3 regions of the Rhodonellum sp. genome follow, and region 1 is predicted to be linked to each of the others. Evidence: riboswitches for the same ligand, from Rfam matches in the RefSeq annotation. Region 1 holds a riboswitch; each other region holds the start of a gene.
The links. Region 1 has a riboswitch for S-adenosylmethionine ahead of Q7J63_RS19590 (O-acetylhomoserine aminocarboxypropyltransferase/cysteine synthase family protein). Riboswitches for the same ligand answer to the same signal wherever they lie in the genome.
Positions count from the first base shown of each region.

Region 2: linked by a shared signal. The riboswitch ahead of Q7J63_RS20125 (homocysteine S-methyltransferase family protein) and the one ahead of Q7J63_RS19590 (O-acetylhomoserine aminocarboxypropyltransferase/cysteine synthase family protein) in region 1 are both predicted to bind S-adenosylmethionine.
Region 3: linked by a shared signal. The riboswitch ahead of Q7J63_RS19085 (PLP-dependent aspartate aminotransferase family protein) and the one ahead of Q7J63_RS19590 (O-acetylhomoserine aminocarboxypropyltransferase/cysteine synthase family protein) in region 1 are both predicted to bind S-adenosylmethionine.

Region 1 is NZ_JAUSPP010000080.1:82,640-88,959, reverse strand. It holds gene Q7J63_RS19605 (YdiU family protein) at 1-1,057, shown strand, start outside; gene Q7J63_RS19600 (hypothetical protein) at 1,143-1,625, shown strand; gene metX (homoserine O-acetyltransferase) at 1,680-2,735, opposite strand; gene Q7J63_RS19590 (O-acetylhomoserine aminocarboxypropyltransferase/cysteine synthase family protein) at 2,807-4,114, opposite strand; SAM riboswitch class I at 4,314-4,423, opposite strand; gene Q7J63_RS19585 (acyloxyacyl hydrolase) at 4,762-5,817, shown strand; gene Q7J63_RS19580 (S41 family peptidase) at 6,243-6,320, shown strand, end outside.
Region 2 is NZ_JAUSPP010000080.1:201,378-207,697, forward strand. It holds gene metH (methionine synthase) at 1-1,513, opposite strand, end outside; gene Q7J63_RS20125 (homocysteine S-methyltransferase family protein) at 1,506-2,549, opposite strand; SAM riboswitch class I at 2,616-2,717, opposite strand; gene Q7J63_RS20130 (RidA family protein) at 2,949-3,509, shown strand; gene Q7J63_RS20135 (hypothetical protein) at 3,574-4,881, opposite strand; gene Q7J63_RS20140 (PAS domain S-box protein) at 4,946-6,320, opposite strand, start outside.
Region 3 is NZ_JAUSPP010000077.1:4,472-10,791, reverse strand. It holds gene Q7J63_RS19105 (polysaccharide biosynthesis/export family protein) at 1-616, opposite strand, end outside; gene Q7J63_RS19100 (ribose-phosphate pyrophosphokinase) at 1,142-2,068, shown strand; gene Q7J63_RS19095 (50S ribosomal protein L25/general stress protein Ctc) at 2,112-2,684, shown strand; gene pth (aminoacyl-tRNA hydrolase) at 2,776-3,336, shown strand; SAM riboswitch class I at 3,403-3,508, shown strand; gene Q7J63_RS19085 (PLP-dependent aspartate aminotransferase family protein) at 3,818-4,996, shown strand; gene pgi (glucose-6-phosphate isomerase) at 5,205-6,320, opposite strand, start outside.

The sequences.
Region 1 (6,320 bases):
GATCAGCGAAGCGATGAACGGATTGGTGATTCCCAGCTCAAGAAGTTTGGCGGTGATCGGAACAGGTGAAAAGGTGTACAGGGAACAAAGTAACCAGGGAGCTGTCCTCACAAGGATATCATCAAGCCATATTCGTGTTGGGACTTTTGAATATGTCAAGAATTTTTTGTCAAAAGAAACACTTCAAGAGTTGACCGATTATGTGATCGAAAGACATTATCCCGAAATCAAAAAATCAGAAAACCCTGCTTTGGCCTTGTTGAATGCAGTCATGGAAAGGCAGATTGACCTTGTGGTGAATTGGATGCGGGTTGGATTTATCCATGGCGTGATGAATACCGACAATATGTCCGTAGCCGGAGAGACATTCGATTATGGACCTTGTGCTTTCATGAATGCATATAACCCAAAAACTGTTTTCAGCGCCATCGATACAGAGGGGCGTTATGCTTTTGGGAACCAACCCAAAATAGTCCTTTGGAATCTATCGTGTTTTGCCGAATCCATCCTTCCTCTTATCCATTCCGACACACAAGAGGCCATTCGGCTTGCAGAAGAAGCATTGAATTCTTTTTCATCAAAATATGAAAAGAAGTGGTCCGAAATGATGGGAAGAAAATTAGGTTTGGTCCATTTGTCTGATTCTGGATTGGGAAAAGAATTGGTCCAAGAACTATTGATTTGGATGGGGAAAAACAATGCGGATTACACCAATACATTTTTAGAAATACAATCTGACAGCAAAGAGAAGACAGGCGTTTATGCCACGGAATCTTTTTCTAATTGGCTTTCCAAATGGAAAACGATGATGACACTGGATGGGAAAGATTTTCAAAGCACTTTGAAAACCATGAAGGAAAACAATCCAAGCTTCATTCCAAGAAATCACCTGGTGGAAAAGGCGTTGGATGATGCCTGTCTAAATGGGGATTTCGGATTGTTTGAGCAGCTGCTTCAGGTTTTCGCCGATCCTTATCAATCCGTTCCTGCGTTTAATGAGATGCAAACACCACCAGCAAATGGAGACCGACACTACCAAACCCATTGCGGAACTTAAAATCATTTGATCTTCCCACGATTTCCAGATTCAATTCGTTTTTGGTGATTTATATTTTAATTCTTAAAAACATTTAACAGCGATAATGCAACACACCGCATATTTATCAGCATCTGAAACCCAGATTTTGAAGGATTTCAACCAAAACAAAACCATCCAATCGGTAATCTATTACTATTGGATCAATACGATGAATTCCGAGGATCTTTTTACATTCAAGGATACAATCGAGTTTGTGAGTGATTCCCAAAAATCAATTTTTTTCAAAATCAATGAGGAGGATACGGGGATCTGTATTTTGGATGTTTTTGATTTTGAGAAGCAAAAGGCAGAAATTGAAAGTGAATTCCAAGGGAAAATCAAATTCCATAAACGGGATGCTTCCTCACTTGAGATTTGGCAGGAGACTTTAAGAAGCCCTTTTTTGGAAATCAAGGCAGAAAGTGAAAACGATCGCCTCTTGAACCATACTTTTATGATCGCATTTGAGGAGATGAAATTGGAACTGAATCTTCATCCTGTGGATGGTCTGGTCTTTAGTCCGTATGACGATAGTTTGGATGATTAAAAGCCAAGTGGCCAGGAAAATCAGTGTTGAACGTCTGGAAAATATTTTTTTGGATCAATCGTTTGCTTCCAGATAAAATGAGCTGAGGATGTAACTCAACTGACTGTATTCTATCAAAAAGGCATCGTGACCATAGGGTGATTGTATTTCTCGGTAGGTTCCGAGTTGTACATTTTGGGCAATAAATTGGGATTCTTCCCTTAGGAAAAGCAAATCCCTGTCCACCCCGATGGCCAGCACTCTGGACGGGATTTCGGACAGTGCCTTTTTGACTCCGCCTCTTCCACGGCCCAAATCGTGACTGTCCATGGTTTTGGTAAGTGTCCAATAGGAAAGTGCATTGAAGCGATTTGCCAATTTGTTTCCTTGGTAGCGCAGATAGGAACTGACCCTGAATTGATCTGTTTTGTCTTCCGCATCGGCTTGGTTTTCGGCAAAATTCTCAGGATGTCGATAGGAAAGCATGGCAATCGCCCGAGCGGCTTCCAATCCTTTTTTTCCAGCTTCCGGCGTGCTTTGACCCCAAGTTGAGTCGGATTCAATGGCCATTCTTTGGGTTTCATTGAAGCCAATTGTCCATGGCGAAGTTTTGGCATTGGAGGCCAAAATGACTGTGTTTTTTACTTTGTGTTTCAGCAAATACGCCCATTCCAAAGCGACTTGCCCACCGAGGGATCCTCCGATCAGGGTATTGATCTCCATAATCCCGAGATGTTCCCGCAACAGATCAAGGGAAAGTGCCATGTCTTTTGTGGTCAAATGTGGGAAGTCATAATAATAAGGTTTCCCTGTCTTCGGGTTTTCGCTAAGCGGTTGGGTCGAACCATAGCAAGAGCCCAATAGATTGGCGCAAACGATAAAATGTTTCGTTGGATCGTAGAATTTATCTTCACCGACCAAACCACTCCACCATTCCTGCACATTGGCGTCTCCAGTCAGCGCATGAATCACCCAAATGACATTGTCCTTGGATGTGTTGAGGTGTCCTTGTGTTGTATATGCCAATTGAAATCCTGGAAGGAATTCCCCAGATTCCAATTTTAGAGGGTCTTCATTCGTGTAGGTTTCTTGCGCCATATCAATAATCAGGTAGGGGCTTTTCAAATTCATTGTCAAATTCATTGTTTCGTAAAATTCAAACCTGGCAAATCCAGAAGACTTACCAGGTTTTTATCTTTGTTTTATCCGATTGCTTCAAATGCTTGTTGCAAATCGGCTTTGATGTCCTCAATGTGTTCGATTCCCGCGGAAATCCTCAATTGTGTGGGGGTGACACCTGCAGCCAATTGCTCCACATCCGAAAGCTGCTGGTGCGTGGTAGCAGCGGGTTGGATGATGAGCGTTTTGGCATCTCCGACATTGGCCAAGTGGGAGATCAATTGTAGGCTGTTGATAAAAGCAGAAGCTTTTTCCTTGTCGCCCTTAAGTTCAAAACTCAAAACACCACCAAAACCATTGGTCAGGTATTTTTTCGCCAGTTCATGATAAGGCGAAGATTTTAATCCGGGATAATTGACCTTCTGGACTTTTGGATGCGCTTCCAGCCATTCGGCCAATATCAAAGCATTCTCGACGGTTCTTTGTACCCGTAGGGACAATGTCTCCACACCCTGAAGCAAGAGAAAAGAATTGAACGGACTCAATGCTGGACCAAAATCCCTCAATCCTTCTACCCGTGCACGGATGGCAAAAGCGATATTGGGCAAGCCTAAAGGATTGTTTTCTCCAAAAACCTCCCAAAATTTCAAGCCATGATAGCCTTCGGAAGGTTCGGTAAATTGTGGGAATTTGCCATTGCCCCAGTTAAAATTCCCGCCATCGACGATGATTCCACCGATGGAAGTACCATGTCCACCGATCCACTTGGTAGCGGAGGCAGTGACGACATTGGCACCATGGGCGAGTGGTTTGAACAGGTATCCGCCTGCACCAAAAGTATTGTCCACGACCAATGGCAGGTTATGTTTCTTGGCCAAAGCGGCGATCGCTTCAAAATCCGGGATGTTGAATTCAGGATTTCCAATAGTTTCCAAATAAAGCGCCTTGGTCTTGTCATCGATGAGTTTTTCAAAATCAGCCACGTCATTTCCTTTGGCAAAGCGTGCTTCAATGCCGATCCTTTTGAAGGCGACTTTGAATTGATTGTATGTTCCGCCGTAGAGAAAAGGGGTAGAGACAAAGTTTTCGCCGGCTTGCAGGATGTTGTTTAGGGCGAGAAACTGCGCTGCCATCCCGGAACCTGTGGATACTGCTGCGACTCCTCCCTCGAGAGCGGCGATTCTTTTTTCAAAAACATCATTGGTAGGATTCATGATCCGGGTGTAGATGTTTCCGAATTCTTTCAGGGCAAAGAGATTGGCTCCATGCTCAGCCGAATCAAATACGTAGGACGTGGTCTGATAAATTGGGACAGCCCTGGAATTGGTTGCGGTATCCGGTGCTTGGCCTGCATGGAGTTGAAGCGTTTCAAAACGATGTGAATTTGACATAACAAAATGGGTTTAATGGTTAATAAGGTGTTTTGTAGATACGGAAAACAAATTTGATTTCCCGGAATATAGGAGGGGTGAAAAACTATTTTCACATAAAACAACACAAGCAGAGCATCAGTGTGCTTCTGGTGATTGTTTTTGAGTAAGAATCTTGAGGAAGGGTACGGGAATAATCAATATAAATCATCTGGTTAAGAATCTATATTTCCAAACGAGGATATTCTCATTTGGCAGGAATTGGCACCTTGGATTTTCCAGGTTGCCAGAGGGTCGTAGAGCCTGTCTCTTACCTCTTCTTTATAAATCCCAACACCCAAAAAAGCGGTAGGATGTCACAAAGTAAAACCCAAGGAATTTCTTAAGCAAGGGAATTTGGGAAATTATTTCTACCCAAATGAAAAAATCACCCCGTCAAATGATCGGAAGAGAATGTTTGACGGGTATTTGTGGCCAGCAATGGTTTTGGCTTCTGAAGATAAAATAGCGGCGTTTTCCTTGCAAAACCAGTTCTGTTTTCTCATCTGGGGTAATAAAGTGAATCCCCGAAAATTTTGAAAATCGGTCTTGAAATCATGAATAGTGGGCATAATTTTTATAAATTGAGATGAAGGTAATTCACTTTGGAATACAAAAACAGGAGAGATATGGGGAAACCTACCATCAATTTTTTGAGGATTTGGATTTTTTTGATTCCTTTTCAGGTCTTTTCCCAAAATATCGGGAGAGTTGGATTGGAAGGGTCGCGGGGGTTTGTTATTGCCCACTCCTCGGATTTGATACCAGTGTCCCAGACCAATCCCTATGGGCTAAAAGGCAGTTACCAGGTCTTGAAAACCGATCAGAAAAACTGGGAAGCTTGCAACTGTTTCCATTATTTGGGGATCGGGTTTTCCTACCACAATTTTGACTCTCCGGATATTCTGGGGGCGGCTTTTAGTCTTTCAGGATCATTTGAACCGATACTTTGGCGGCATAAGAAGTGGGTCTTGGGTCTGGAAAGTGGGATGGGGGTCAGTTATTTGACCAGATTTTATGATTCGGAAACAAACCCTTCCAATACTTTTTTCAGTGCCCCAATCAGTTTTTTGATGTTTGTTGCACCTCACTTGGAATACAGCTTGACGCCCGAATGGACATTGCAATTGGCTTTGAACTACAACCATATTTCCAATGGGGGGCAAAAAAAACCCAACAAAGGCATGAACTATCCCATGTTGGGTTTTGGGATTTACCACTACCTGAATAGCGTCGAATTGCCAAACCATTCCAAAAAACCATTGGAAAGAGAATTGGTTTTTTTTGGGGAAATTTCCTACACAAACAAGAATTCGGAATGGGCCGAAAAAAGAAAACCTTCCCTTGCCTTGACCGGAGGTGCCTTTAAATCCATTACCGGAATCAACGCGCTAGGACTCGGCTTGGAACTGAATCGGGATTTTTCCTTTGATGGAGAAGATGGGGTTTCGAATGACCTGATGCCGGCACCCTTTATTTCCCACCATTTTCTCTTTGGGAGGGTAGATTTCAGTCAGCGAATGTCACTTTATGCCCACAAACCCAATGGATACAATGACTATCTATTTTACCAAAGATATATTCTGCAATATCAAGTGTGGGAAAATTTGGGATTGGGAATCGGCCTCAAAGCGCATGGCCATGTGGCAGAAAACATAGAGTTTAGGCTCGGCTGGAAGTTTTAAGCCCTAATTCTCCAGTATTGTCCTAAAACTACCCTTTTCGATTTCTTTATTTCATGCAAATGATTTGCTGACCGACCATCGAGTTGGCGATTTCAAATTCCAGTGTTGAAGTGATCTGGGGTGTAGAATTTTTTTTGAATGGAAATTCAATATCGAATTGTTTATTATACAATATGCTTATCCTCAATGCCGTCAGAAAACACCAAATCCGCTTCAAATCCTTGGTATTAATTCCAGATTGGCATTTGCTTCGGTTTTTGAACCACTAATTGAGAATTAGCATGCCATGTTCAGAACAGCAGACGATAGTAAGGAAAATGAAATTTTGATCTATTCAAATCAACTTTCTTTCCAACCACGTAATTTCTTTGAATACCCGAGTGTTTTTTCATTATTTTTAAACCCAAAACCATTCCCAAATATTTATGCGTTTGATCAAATCGAGTTTAACTATTTTACTGACGGGTTGGATGGGTTTTGCCATCGCCCAGGAAGCTCCCCAA
Region 2 (6,320 bases), 120 kb from region 1:
CGATCAGCAAAGGGATTTTCAATCCTTGCCTTTCCAATTCAGAGGCCACGTTGACCATCTCGTCCAAGGAAGGAGTGATCAAACCACTTAGCCCAATGATATCCACTTTGTTTTTGATTGCCTCGTCGATGATTTTTTGGGCATCAACCATCACACCAAGATCGATGATCTGGTAGCTGTTGCAAGCCAAGACTACACCCACAATATTTTTCCCAATATCGTGGACATCTCCTTTTACAGTCGCCAAAAGGATCTTCTTGACGGCACTTTGCTCGACATTGTAGTCCAAATCCCCAACTTTGGGCATAAATGGTTCGAGATAGGCTACGGCTTTTTTCATTACCCGGGCAGATTTGACCACTTGGGGCAAGAACATTTTCCCCTCACCAAACAAGTCTCCAACTACATTCATTCCATCCATCAATGGGCCTTCGATGACTTTAAGTGGATTGCCAAAGGCAATTCTTGCCTCTTCAATGTCATCCAAAATAAAATCGAGAATCCCCTTCACCAAAGCGTGTTCGATCCTTTTGCTTACTGGATCTTCGCGCCATGCTTCATTGACCACTTCTTTTTTATCCCCTGCCTTTACGGACTCGGCGAAGGCCAACAATTGTTCCGTAGCATCCTCGGATCGATTGAAGAGTACATCCTCCACTTTTTGCAGCAGGTCTTTTGGGATGTCATCATAGATTTCCAGCATGGCCGGATTCACAATTCCCATGTCCATTCCATGCTTGATGGCATGATAGAGAAAGGCGGAATGCATGGCTTCTCTCACTGGGTCATTGCCCCTGAAAGAAAAACTCACGTTGCTGACTCCACCACTGACCTTCGCACCGGGAAGATTTTGTTTGATCCATTGAGTGGCATGGAAAAAATCGAGGGCATTGGTTCTGTGCTCCTCCATTCCTGTGGCCACAGGAAAAATATTCGGATCAAAGATGATGTCATGTGGATTGAAACGCACCTCCTTGACAAGGATGTCATAACTTCTTTTGCAGATGTCAATTCTCCTTTGGTATGAATCGGCCTGACCTTTTTCATCAAAGGCCATCACCACCACAGCCGCACCGAATTTCTTGATGGTTTTGGCTTGAGATATAAATTCTTTTTCTCCGTTTTTTAGGCTAATGGAATTGACAATTCCTTTTCCCTGCACACATTTCAATCCCGCCAGGATGATCTCCCAACGGGAACTGTCGATCATTACGGGAATCCTGCTGATTTCGGGCTCTGAGGCGATTAAGTTTAAAAATCTCTGCATGGCAGCAACACCATCCAACATCCCTTCATCCATACAGACATCCAGAATTTGGGCACCACCTCTCACCTGATCCAGCGCCACTTCCAAGGCTTCGTCGAAATTTCCATTCAGGATCAGTCTGGCAAATTTTTTCGAACCGGTGACATTGGTCCGCTCTCCGATGTTTACGAAATTGATTTCGGGAGTGAAGACCAAAGGCTCCAACCCGGAAAGCTTCATTACATTTTGATGTCTAAGATTACTCATCTGATGTCGTTGAAAATTCTAATTTTCTGGGCGCATACTTTGCGGCGATTTGGGCAATGGCGGCAATATGGTCCGGTGTTGTCCCACAGCAACCCCCGAGGACATTGATCAAGCCGTCTTTCAGGAATTGTTCAACTTGTGCGGACATTTCCAAAGCTCCCTGATCGTATTGGCCAAATTCGTTGGGAAGCCCCGCATTTGGATATGCACTTACATAGAAAGGTGCTTTTTCAGCCAATACTTTCAAATAGGGCCTCAATTCTTTGGCGCCCAATGCGCAGTTCAAACCCACACTGAAAAGTGGGACATGGGAAACCGAAATCAAAAAAGCCTCCGTGGTTTGACCTGTTAGGGTCCTGCCCGAAGCATCTGTGATCGTCCCAGACACCATGACCGGAATCCCCCCTTCCTCTGGTTGCAGAGGCATATCACGCTCCTCGAAAACTTCCTGAATAGCAAACAATGCCGCTTTTGCATTCAATGTATCAAAGATGGTTTCGACCAAAAGGATATCCGCTCCTCCATCCAGCAATCCTCTGATTTGCTCCTTGTACGCATCCGAGAGCTGATCGAAAGTGACTGCCCTGTATGCAGGATCATTGACATCAGGAGAAATCGAAGCGGTCCTGTTCGTGGGCCCGATTGCTCCTGCGACGAACCTTGGTTGGCTGGGGTTTTTGGCTGTAAATTCCGCCGCTGCCTCACTGGCGATTTTCGCTGACTCATAGTTGAGTCGGTAAGCAAGGTATTGCAATCCATAGTCCTCTTGTGCGATGGAAGTACCACTGAAGGTATTGGTTTCGATGATGTCAGCACCCACTTCCAAGTAAGCGACATGGATGGCTTTGATGATATCAGGTCGACTTAAGGAAAGTAAATCGTTGTTTCCCTTGAGGGATTTGGGGTGGTCTGCCAGCTCGGGAGTTCTAAAATCCTCCTCGGACAATTGATATCGTTGAATCATGGTGCCCATGGCACCATCCAAAATCAATATCTTCTTTTTGGCTTGCGAAAGTAATAGATCGGTTTTATTCATTTTGCTCTGGTATATAAAAACTTAATCGAGCAAGAACCGGTAGAAAAAAGCAAAAACTTTATCAACCACTCATCTTTTTCCGGCTATTCCGAAAAGGGATTTAGCACCTTGTTTTTTCAGGTTGCTAAGACGTCATAGGGCCCTTCCCTCGGTCTTTCTCGATAAGTAAACTCAAATGTAAACCAAAAAAAATTGAATTTTGTATCTCTTTCGAGAAAATATTTGAGACTCATGGTTTTTCTATGCCATATTGAAAAATTCACAAACCCATCGATCACCTCTTGCAAACCATCCATTTTGCTTTTGTTTGATAGCCTTTAAAAATCAAATGCCAAAGAGATCAATATTTTTTTTTATTATTACATGGACAACAAACTGAAAAACCTAACCCCTTGATTTATGAAAAACCTTTTGGTTGCTTTCTCCTTTATTTGCCTACTCGCATGTAGCCCTGAACCCACGGCAGTCACCACTGTTGAAAAATCGACTTCAAATGGCTGGGATGCCGAAAAGCGCATTGAAGAATTGGGCATCACGCTTCCCATACCGGCAGTTCCTGTGGCCAATTATGTGAATGCCGTTCGGGTTGGAAATTTGATTTTTCTGTCAGGTAAAGGTCCTTCGAAACCAGATGGCACTTCCATCACCGGAAAAGTAGGGACTGACCTGAGCATCGAAGAGGGACGGGAAGCGGCAAGGCTTGTTGGGATCAACCAATTGGCGGTCCTTAAAGCGGAGCTTGGAGACTTGAATAAAGTAAAAAGAATCGTTAAGGTTTTGGGAATGGTCAATTGCCAATCAGATTTCACGGAGCAGCCCAAGGTAATGAATGGCTTTTCTGACCTAATGGTAGATGTTTTTGGAGAAAAAGGAAAACACGCCCGATCCGCGGTTGGCATGAATGCATTACCCTCCAATATCGCAGTGGAAGTTGAGCTAATCGTGGAAGTTGAGGACTAAAAAAACATTTTAAGATGCCTATCTTGAAGACTTGCTTTTTTAAATTTCTTGTTGAAACAAAAACTTAGGGCCTAAGACCGAGGCTCAACTGCAGATATGGGTTTGCCATATAACTTGACATCCCCACACCGCCAAGGGAATAATTTCCCAAGGGCAATTCATAACCTCCATGAAGGGATACGATCATGCTGAAGAGATTCTTGTTTGTCAAGGGAATCCCGTATGCAACATACAACTCTGGTTTCCCCATCAAACCCCTTGCTTTAAGATGGCCGTCCCTATCAGGCTCTTCGAACAATGCCGGGAAATCCGGTTTGTCAGTGGAAGTAAGTGTGTATCGAAGATTTGCATATCCCAATCCTGCCAATCCCCCCAATTCAAGGTTTCTTCTTTCGAAAAACTTAAGTCCTCCATTGAGGTAAACCCTGACACTGTTCAAGGTATGGTTAGAGGATTCCGTAGCCGCACCACTGAGGCCTAGGTTATAAAAATCAATTCCATACAGAAGGCCTTTGCTTTCCCCTAATAATTTCAACCCCAGGTTATTGGGTCTTCCCTCAAAAGGGCGATACCCATTTTCCACCAAAGCCGCATTCAAAACATCAGGTTCCGTAAAATGCAATCCATAACTTAGGTGAAGTCCCAGGGAGGCATCTTTGTAAAAAAAATTATGGTCTGGAAGCGTGATTCCTGCCCCAAATCTCAAAAACGGCCCACTTTGGGCATTTCCAAAAGCGATGTCTTTCATCAACCATGAATCTTCAAACGGACTGAAGGAATAGCCGAACTTGCTAATAACTTGCACCATTTCCTCCCTTCCGGGAATTTCTATATCATAGCTCAACTGAAAACCGATTTCTGTCAGAAATCCAGCAAAATGTTGGCTTCCTTTATGGATATCCCCGTCCCTGAGAATGAAACCATGGGCCGGGTTTTGGAGGAAACCATCAAGGGTTTTTTTCGGATTCCCCCTAAGCATCTGGAAATTCATGAATCCAGACCCCAAGGACATGTAATGAATCAACTGGAATCTACCTTCTTCGGTAAATGAATAGCCTACGTTCAAGTATACCCTCGTCGTTCTATAATCCAACTCATAGCCATTGAAAAGGGATTTCGGTCCGTTGTTTTGAAATAGCTCGAGTCCGAGGACAAAATCATTGTACCGGGTTTGGTACCCAAAGCCAAAATTTCGATATGCCTTCCGCATGGGAGAAAGCCCCTTTTGGTCAAGCATTTGGTTAAACTCCCGAAGATTTGCACCTGTGTTTCCATAAGTGAAATAAACACTGGATCTATTGCTGGGCATCTTCTGTGCCTCGGCCAACGAAATACAGAAAAAAAACAAAAACAAAAACAACCTCATTTTCATGCCATTCAATTTACCCTCAAAATTAAACTTATTCCATTACAAACGTTGCCATTCGTGTAGGATTTTAAACTTTGAGGTATTTAAGAATTTTGGCATAAAGATCGTCGGGACTAAACGGTTTGGGGATATAATCATTCATGCCCACCTTTTCCAATTGATCCCTCACCTCCAAAAGGGAAGATGCCGTCAGTGCAATGATCGGGGTATCTCTTCTGCTTTTATCGGGGTGATTCCTTATATATTCCGCCACTTCATACCCATCTTTATTGGGCATCTGCAAGTCCAGTAGAATCAAATTGAAGTGTTTTTTGTCGAATTCCTCCATGGCTTCCACTCCGTCATTTGCCATGACGACTTCTTGTACTTCCCATTTTTTGAGGAATTTCCTGATCATGATCTGGTTGACGATATTGTCCTCCGCCACCATGATCACAGCATTCTTCAGGTTTTTATTCCCATCACGGACAATGTCATTTGAAACCTTGGTGAGTTTTTTTGGTTTTTCAAAATTGATTTCAAAACTAAAATGGGTACCCCCCTCCTTTCTTCTTGACACCTTGATTTCCGATCCAAACAGCTCAACTAGTCGTTTCACAATGGCCAATCCCAATCCAGTACCTCCGTATTTACGGGTAGTTTCAGCGCTTGCCTGGGTAAATGCCTCAAAAACCGATTCCAGCTTTTCAACAGGAATCCCGATTCCGGAATCCAACAAATCAAAGCGAACCTTGATTTCATTTTCAGTTTGGGAAACCATCTCCAGGGAAATCTTGACAAATCCAGCTTCTGTGAATTTAATTGCATTGGAAACCAAATTGTTGATAATCTGTGCAAGTCTTACGGGATCGCCAACCAATATTTTTGGTATCGATTTGTCTGCGTCAAAGATGATTTCCAAATCTTTTTCCCTCACCTGATAGGAATAGGAATGGAGAATCCTGGTCATCAAATTATTGAGGTCAAAGTTGACTTTTTCCAGTTCGATTTTTCCGGAATCGATCTTGCTATAATCCAAGATGTCATTGATCAGGCCGAGGAGATTTTCTGCAGAAAACTGGAGAGTCCTGAGGTTTTCGAGTTGGTCAATTCTGGGATTGTCCTCAATGAGCAAATGGGCCATCCCAATCACTGCATTCATCGGAGTCCGGATCTCATGACTCATGATGGACAAAAATTGGGACTTCACTTTATTGGCTTGTTCGGCCCTCTCCTTGGCAAAAAAGAGCTCTTTTTGGGCTTCTTTGAGCTTGGTTATATCTCTGGCAATACCGGTGTAATGCCTGAACTTCCCCTGTTCATCTTGGATGGATTTACCATTGGTACTGAATATCCGATAACCTTCATTTTTGTGACGCAACCTGAATTCCAGATATTGATTTTCCTCAAAAAAATTGATGCCAGTTGCGAGTTTTTCACCAAAAACAGAGAGATCTTCTGGA
Region 3 (6,320 bases), on a different contig from region 1:
TTGCCTTTACTGATTTCATTTTGTCAGGTTGGACATAGATTAGGTCATTCTGCTTGAGATTGTAATATGGTGATTTTAGAAGGTTTTTATCATTAAAATCAATTCTTACAGCTGATCTCACTCCTTCCGATTCTCTAATCAACAGCACGTTCTCTCTAAGTCCAAATTCTGTCATGTCACCAGCCAAGCCCAAAGCTTCAAAAATACTTAATTTTTCAGAGGGCACATAAAATGTTGAGGGGTTGTTTACCTCACCTATAACAGTCACTTTAAAATTTGCAAATCTAACTGTGACAACTGGATCTACAATATATTCACCTATTCCTTTTTCAATTGCTTCGGTCGCCTCAGATTTTGTCAGACCTTGCAACTTAATTTTTCCTACAACAGGAATATTGACTTCCCCTTTTTCATTTACCAAAAATCCTTCCGCATTTATATTATTGATGATATTTCTATTGAAATCTAAATCTGGTGAAGGATTGTTGAACATTGTATTCATTTCGGGTTGAAGGCTGCTAAGGCTAATTCTGAGTAAGTCCCCAGCCTGAATTTTCACTATCCCTTGGTCATTTATTTCTGCCTGGAAAGTTTTATCAAATTCTAGATCGCTCATGTAGGTTAGATTTCTCCTTGCGCAAGAGAAGAAAATAAGAGGAAGCATCAGAAAAAGGAAAAGGGGTAATATGGAGGTGTTGTAGCGGTTTTTAATCATGGTATGATAAGTGATTTTTCTTTTATTAATTTAAATTACGCCATCTTCTCTTCACATCCGTTTTCTTTATAATTTAAATTTTTCGAATATTGGGAAAACGACTAGAATGGATATGTAAAACATTTATTATTATTTGAAATACATATTTGCAAATATAAAAATATTTTTCCTGCATTTCCACTTTATTTTATGAAATTAATGTTCATCATCATTGAACTCCAACTTCCAATAAAGGAAGGATAACAGGCTATAATTTAGACGAATCAAACCCTACCCCCTTTCCCTTATATTTATCGTTATCAAGAAAATATCCATTTTCTAATTTTCCTCAAAGCTAAAGCTTTTTTTTATGCTCTTCCATCCATTTTTGATTACCTTTGCAAATTCTTAAAATCATTTGCATCACGCCAAAAATCCACCAAAATCATGACTGAGGTCAAGCTCTTTTCAGGGACAAACAGCCACAAATTAGCAGAAAGCATTGCCAGAAATTATGGGAAAAAGTTGGGGGATCTCACCATTTCCAAATTCAGTGATGGCGAAATGTCTCCAAGTTTCAACGAATCCGTAAGAGGATGTACCGTTTTCTTGATCCAATCTACCAATCCTTCTTCGGACAACCTGATGGAACTTTGCCTGATGATAGACGCCGCCAAGAGGGCGAGTGCCTATAAAGTCTGTGCAGTCATTCCTTATTATGGATATGCCCGACAAGACAGAAAAGACAGACCGAGGGTTTCCATCGCCGCAAAGTTGGTTGCCAATATCCTCACCTCTGCCGGAGCGGACAGGATCATGACTTGTGATCTTCATGCGGGTCAAATCCAGGGATTTTTTGATTTACCTTTGGATCATTTGAATGGTTCAGCTATCTTTGTGCCCTATTTGGAAGGCCTTGGTTTGGATAATTTGATTTTCGCAGCCCCTGATGTAGGGGGAGTAGCAAGAGCCAGATCTTACGCCAAGCATTTTGAAGTAGAAATGGTCGTCTGTGACAAGCACAGAAAAAGAGCAAACGAGATCGCTTCCATGCAGGTCATTGGAGATGTGGAAGGAAAAGATGTTGTATTGATCGATGACTTGGTTGATACCGCGGGTACCCTTTGTAAAGCTGCGCAAATCATTATGGACAAGGGTGCCAACTCCGTTAGGGCGATTGCCACACACGGTGTTCTTTCTGGAAAGGCTTATGAAAACATTGAAAATTCTGTTTTAACAGAATTGGTGGTGACAGACACCATTACAATGAAACAAAAATCCGATAAAATAAGGATTCTTACAGTAGCGGATCTGTTTGCAAAAGCAATCCACGCAGTAACAGGAAATACCTCCATCAGTGCTTTGTTTATTTAAAGAAAAAAAACAATCAATTATAATTTACACTTAATAAAAATTTATGAAATCATTAGAGATTATAGGGTTTAAAAGAGCAAATCTCGAATCAAGAGAATTGAATGCACTCCGTGAAGAAGGTAATATTCCTTGTGTAGTGTATGGTCCAGGTATACCTGAACAAATTCACTTCCATTCACCCGCAATTCTTTTCAGACCTTTGATTTATACCCCACATGTACACATGGTGGAATTGAATATCGAAGGAACCATCATCAAGGCAATCTTGAGAGAAGCGCAATATCATCCTGTAAGTGAAAACTTACTTCATGCAGATTTTCTTGCTTACAGTGAGGACAAAGCAATCAAAATCGATATCCCAGTTGTAATCGAAGGTACTTCACCTGGTCTTCAAAAAGGTGGTAAACTCGAAATCAAATCGAGAACACTTTTGGTTAAAGGATTCGCAAAAGATCTTCCTGATACCATTCCGGTTAACATTTCACACCTTGACTTGGGAAAATCTGTTAAAGTTGAAGAATTGACTTCAACAGGTTATGAAATCCTAACGAGCCCTAATGTGTCTATCGCCACCATTGGTATACCAAGAGCATTGAGAGGTAAAAAAGGAGAATAATTCAAGCTTCTCAAATAAATAAAAATCCTGCTTAATATTTTAAGCAGGATTTTTATTTTTAATCCTTTGATTCATTCTAGACATATTTGAAATGAAATATTTGATTGTTGGACTTGGAAATATCGGACCTGAATACGAACTGACCCGGCACAATGTTGGCTTTCTTACCGTCGACAGACTGGCGGATAAGCATGGTGCAACCTGGAAAAGCGGGAGATTGGCTTTTACCGCTGATTTTAAATTCAAAGGACGCCAGTTTTTTCTGATCAAACCCACCACTTATATGAATCTCAGTGGGAAATCCGTAAACTATTGGATGAAGGAGCACAACATTCCCAAGGAAAACATTTTGGTGGTGGTCGATGATGTCGCTCTTCCTTTTGGCAAAATCAGGTTAAGGGGAAAGGGATCGGCAGCAGGACACAATGGATTGAAAAACATCGAAGAATTGACCGGGGGTCAAGATTATCCCAGGATCAGATTTGGCATTGGAGATGATTTCCCAAAGGGAAGACAAATTGACTACGTACTGGGAAGATGGAGCAAAAAAGAAATAGAAGAATTGCCGATTTTTATGGACAAAGCAATCGAAATGATCGAGGGTTTCTGTACGATCGGGATCAATATGACCATGACACAGTTCAACGATTGATTTTAATTGGTTTGCAAAATTTGGTTTTTAAACTTTTCACCATTTAATTTGCATTCGTTCATCAGTGATTTATAAAGAAGAGGTAAGAGAACAGGCTCAATGACCCTCTGGCAACCATCCAATCCACCGGAAAGGTGCCAAAACCTGCTCGTCTCGACGAGAGCTATAAATTGATTATTATGCATCCAGAACTGATTCCCCTACCCTATTTTATTATTTTCCGTTGCGCATTACTGAATCCTAGGAATTGGGCTTTGTGTCTTGTTGCTCCTATTTATTGTTTTTCACTCTTTCACAAATCCAATAAACCAAAACTTCGCTTCCAAAATTTCAACCTTCTAAAATTGACCAAAAGAATAATGACTGACTCACGTTCAATTGCATTGAACGTGAGTCAGTCATTATTCTTTTGTATTTCCGGTCCTGATCGTTTCCGAAATTAATAATAATCAAAAGCCTTCACCCTAACAATCCTATTCACATGTCTTCCAAACCACATTTCGAAACCCAAGCCATACGCATCGCAGCTTCCAAATCCAATCAAAGGGAACATTCCGCACCGATCTACCTTTCCTCCAGCTTTACCTTTGACAATGCTGAAGAAGCGAGGCAAATGTTTGCAGAAGAAATCCCGGGAAATATATATTCCAGGTATGCCAATCCAAATTCAACCGACCTGATCCTGAAAGTTTGTGCCGCAGAAGGCACCGAAGATGGGTTGGCCACTGCTTCGGGAATGGCAGCCATGTTTGGCAGCATTGCTGCCCTTTTGCAACAAGGCGACCATATCTTGGCTTCACGATCACTTTTTGGAAGTACGCACCAGTTGCTCACCCGGGTATTTCCAAAATGGGGAATCACCTCCACTTACGGTGACATCTCGGACATTTCCAATTGGGAAAAATTGGTGCAGCCCAATACCAAAATGATCTTCATTGAAACTCCTTCCAATCCAGGCTTGGAAATCATCGATCTGGAGTGGGTCGGGAAATTTGCTGCCGCACATAACCTGATCTTAGTCGTGGACAATTGTTTTGCGACCCCATACCTTCAGCAACCTGCAAAATGGGGAGCCCATATCGTGACCCATAGCGCAACCAAATACATCGATGGCCAAGGAAGAGTTTTGGGAGGTTTGATTTTGGGAAAAGCGGATCTGATCAAGGAGGTCCAGTTTTTCAACAGACATACCGGACCTTCATTATCCCCCTTCAATGCTTGGATCTTGGCAAAAAGCATGGAAACCTTAGCTGTAAGGATGGACAGGCATTGCGAAAGTGCATTGAACATTGCCCAATATTTCGAGAACAGCCAGGATCTTGATTTTGTGAAATATCCTTTCCTACCCTCCCATCCACAATATGGCCTGGCAAAAAAACAGATGAAACTTGGTGGTGGAATTATCACTTTGACCTTAAAAGGGGGAATCGCAAGGGCCCAACGCTTTATCGATCAACTGGAAATGATCTCGGTCACGGCAAATCTTGGAGACAGCAGAAGCATCATCACCCATCCAGCATCCACCACACACAGCAAACTAACCGAGGAAGAGCGTGCAAAAGTTGGAATCAGCGATGGGTTGGTCCGTCTTTCCGTAGGCTTGGAGCATGTGGACGATATCAAATTGGATGTGGAGCGGGCTTTGGCGCTTTCCCGCTAGTCGTTTCTACAATATTTCTAATCAAAAGTTTCGCGCCTACTGCTTCTATTCTTTCTCGAAAGAACCTAAGTACATAAAATACATAACCTCATTATGCAAAAAACCCTTTCCGGATTTGAATCCGGAAAGGGTTTTTATGTTATATCTTCCCCTACAATTCTTCTTAAGAGAATCGACGAAGGGCAAGACTTGAATCTCCAATCTATTATTATCCTCTCATTTCCTTAAAGGCATTGATCAAGCCATTGGTAGAGGCATCATGGCTAGTGATGGTTTCTTCTCCTTTGAGTTCAGGGAAAATGCCATTCGCCAGGACTTTTCCCAACTCGACACCCCACTGGTCAAAACTGAAGATATTCCAGATCACGCCTTGTGCGAAAATTTTGTGCTCATACATTGCCAGTAACGCACCCAAAGTATGCGGATCCACTTGTTTCACCAAAATGGAATTCGTTGGACGATTGCCCTCAAAAACGCGGTGCGGTGCAATTTTGGATATGGTCTCTTGTGGCTTGCCCGCATTTTCCATTTCTGCCATTACCTCATCAAGGGATTTTCCATTCATCAAAGCCTCGGTCTGGGCAAAGAAGTTGGACATCAGGATTTGGTGATGCTCTCCAATTGGATTATGGGAATTCGCTGGCGCGATAAAATCACATGGAATCAAATGGGTCCCCTGGTGAATCAGTTGATAGAAGGCATGTTGTCCATTTGTGCCTGGCTCACCCCAAATGATGGGTCCTGTTGGGTAATTCACCTTTTCTCCGTCTCTACTAACATACTTGCCATTGGACTCCATGTTGCCCTGTTGGAAGTAGGCAGCAAATCGATGCATGTACTGGTCATAAGGCAAAATCGCCTCAGAGGTAGCACCAAGAAAGTTGGTATTCCAAATGCCGATCAAAGCCAATAACACAGGTATGTTTTCTTCAAATGGCGTATTTCTGAAATGGTTGTCCATCGCATGGGCACCTTCGAGCAATTTTCTATAATTGTCAAAACCGATGGCACAGGCTATTGGAAGTCCTATGGCGGACCAAAGTGAGTATCTTCCTCCGACCCAATCCCAAAAAGCAAACATATTATTGGGATCGATGCCAAATTCTGTAACCGATTTTGCATTCGTGGAAAGGGCAACAAAGTGTTTTGCAACTGCTTTTTCTTCCCGCGCATATTCCAAAAACCAACTTCTCGCCGTATGGGCATTGGTCATGGTCTCTTGGGTGGTGAATGTTTTTGAAGCAATAAAGAACAAGGTGGTTTCCGGATCTGCCTTTTTCAGTACTTCCGCAATGTGCGAACCATCCACGTTGGATACAAAATA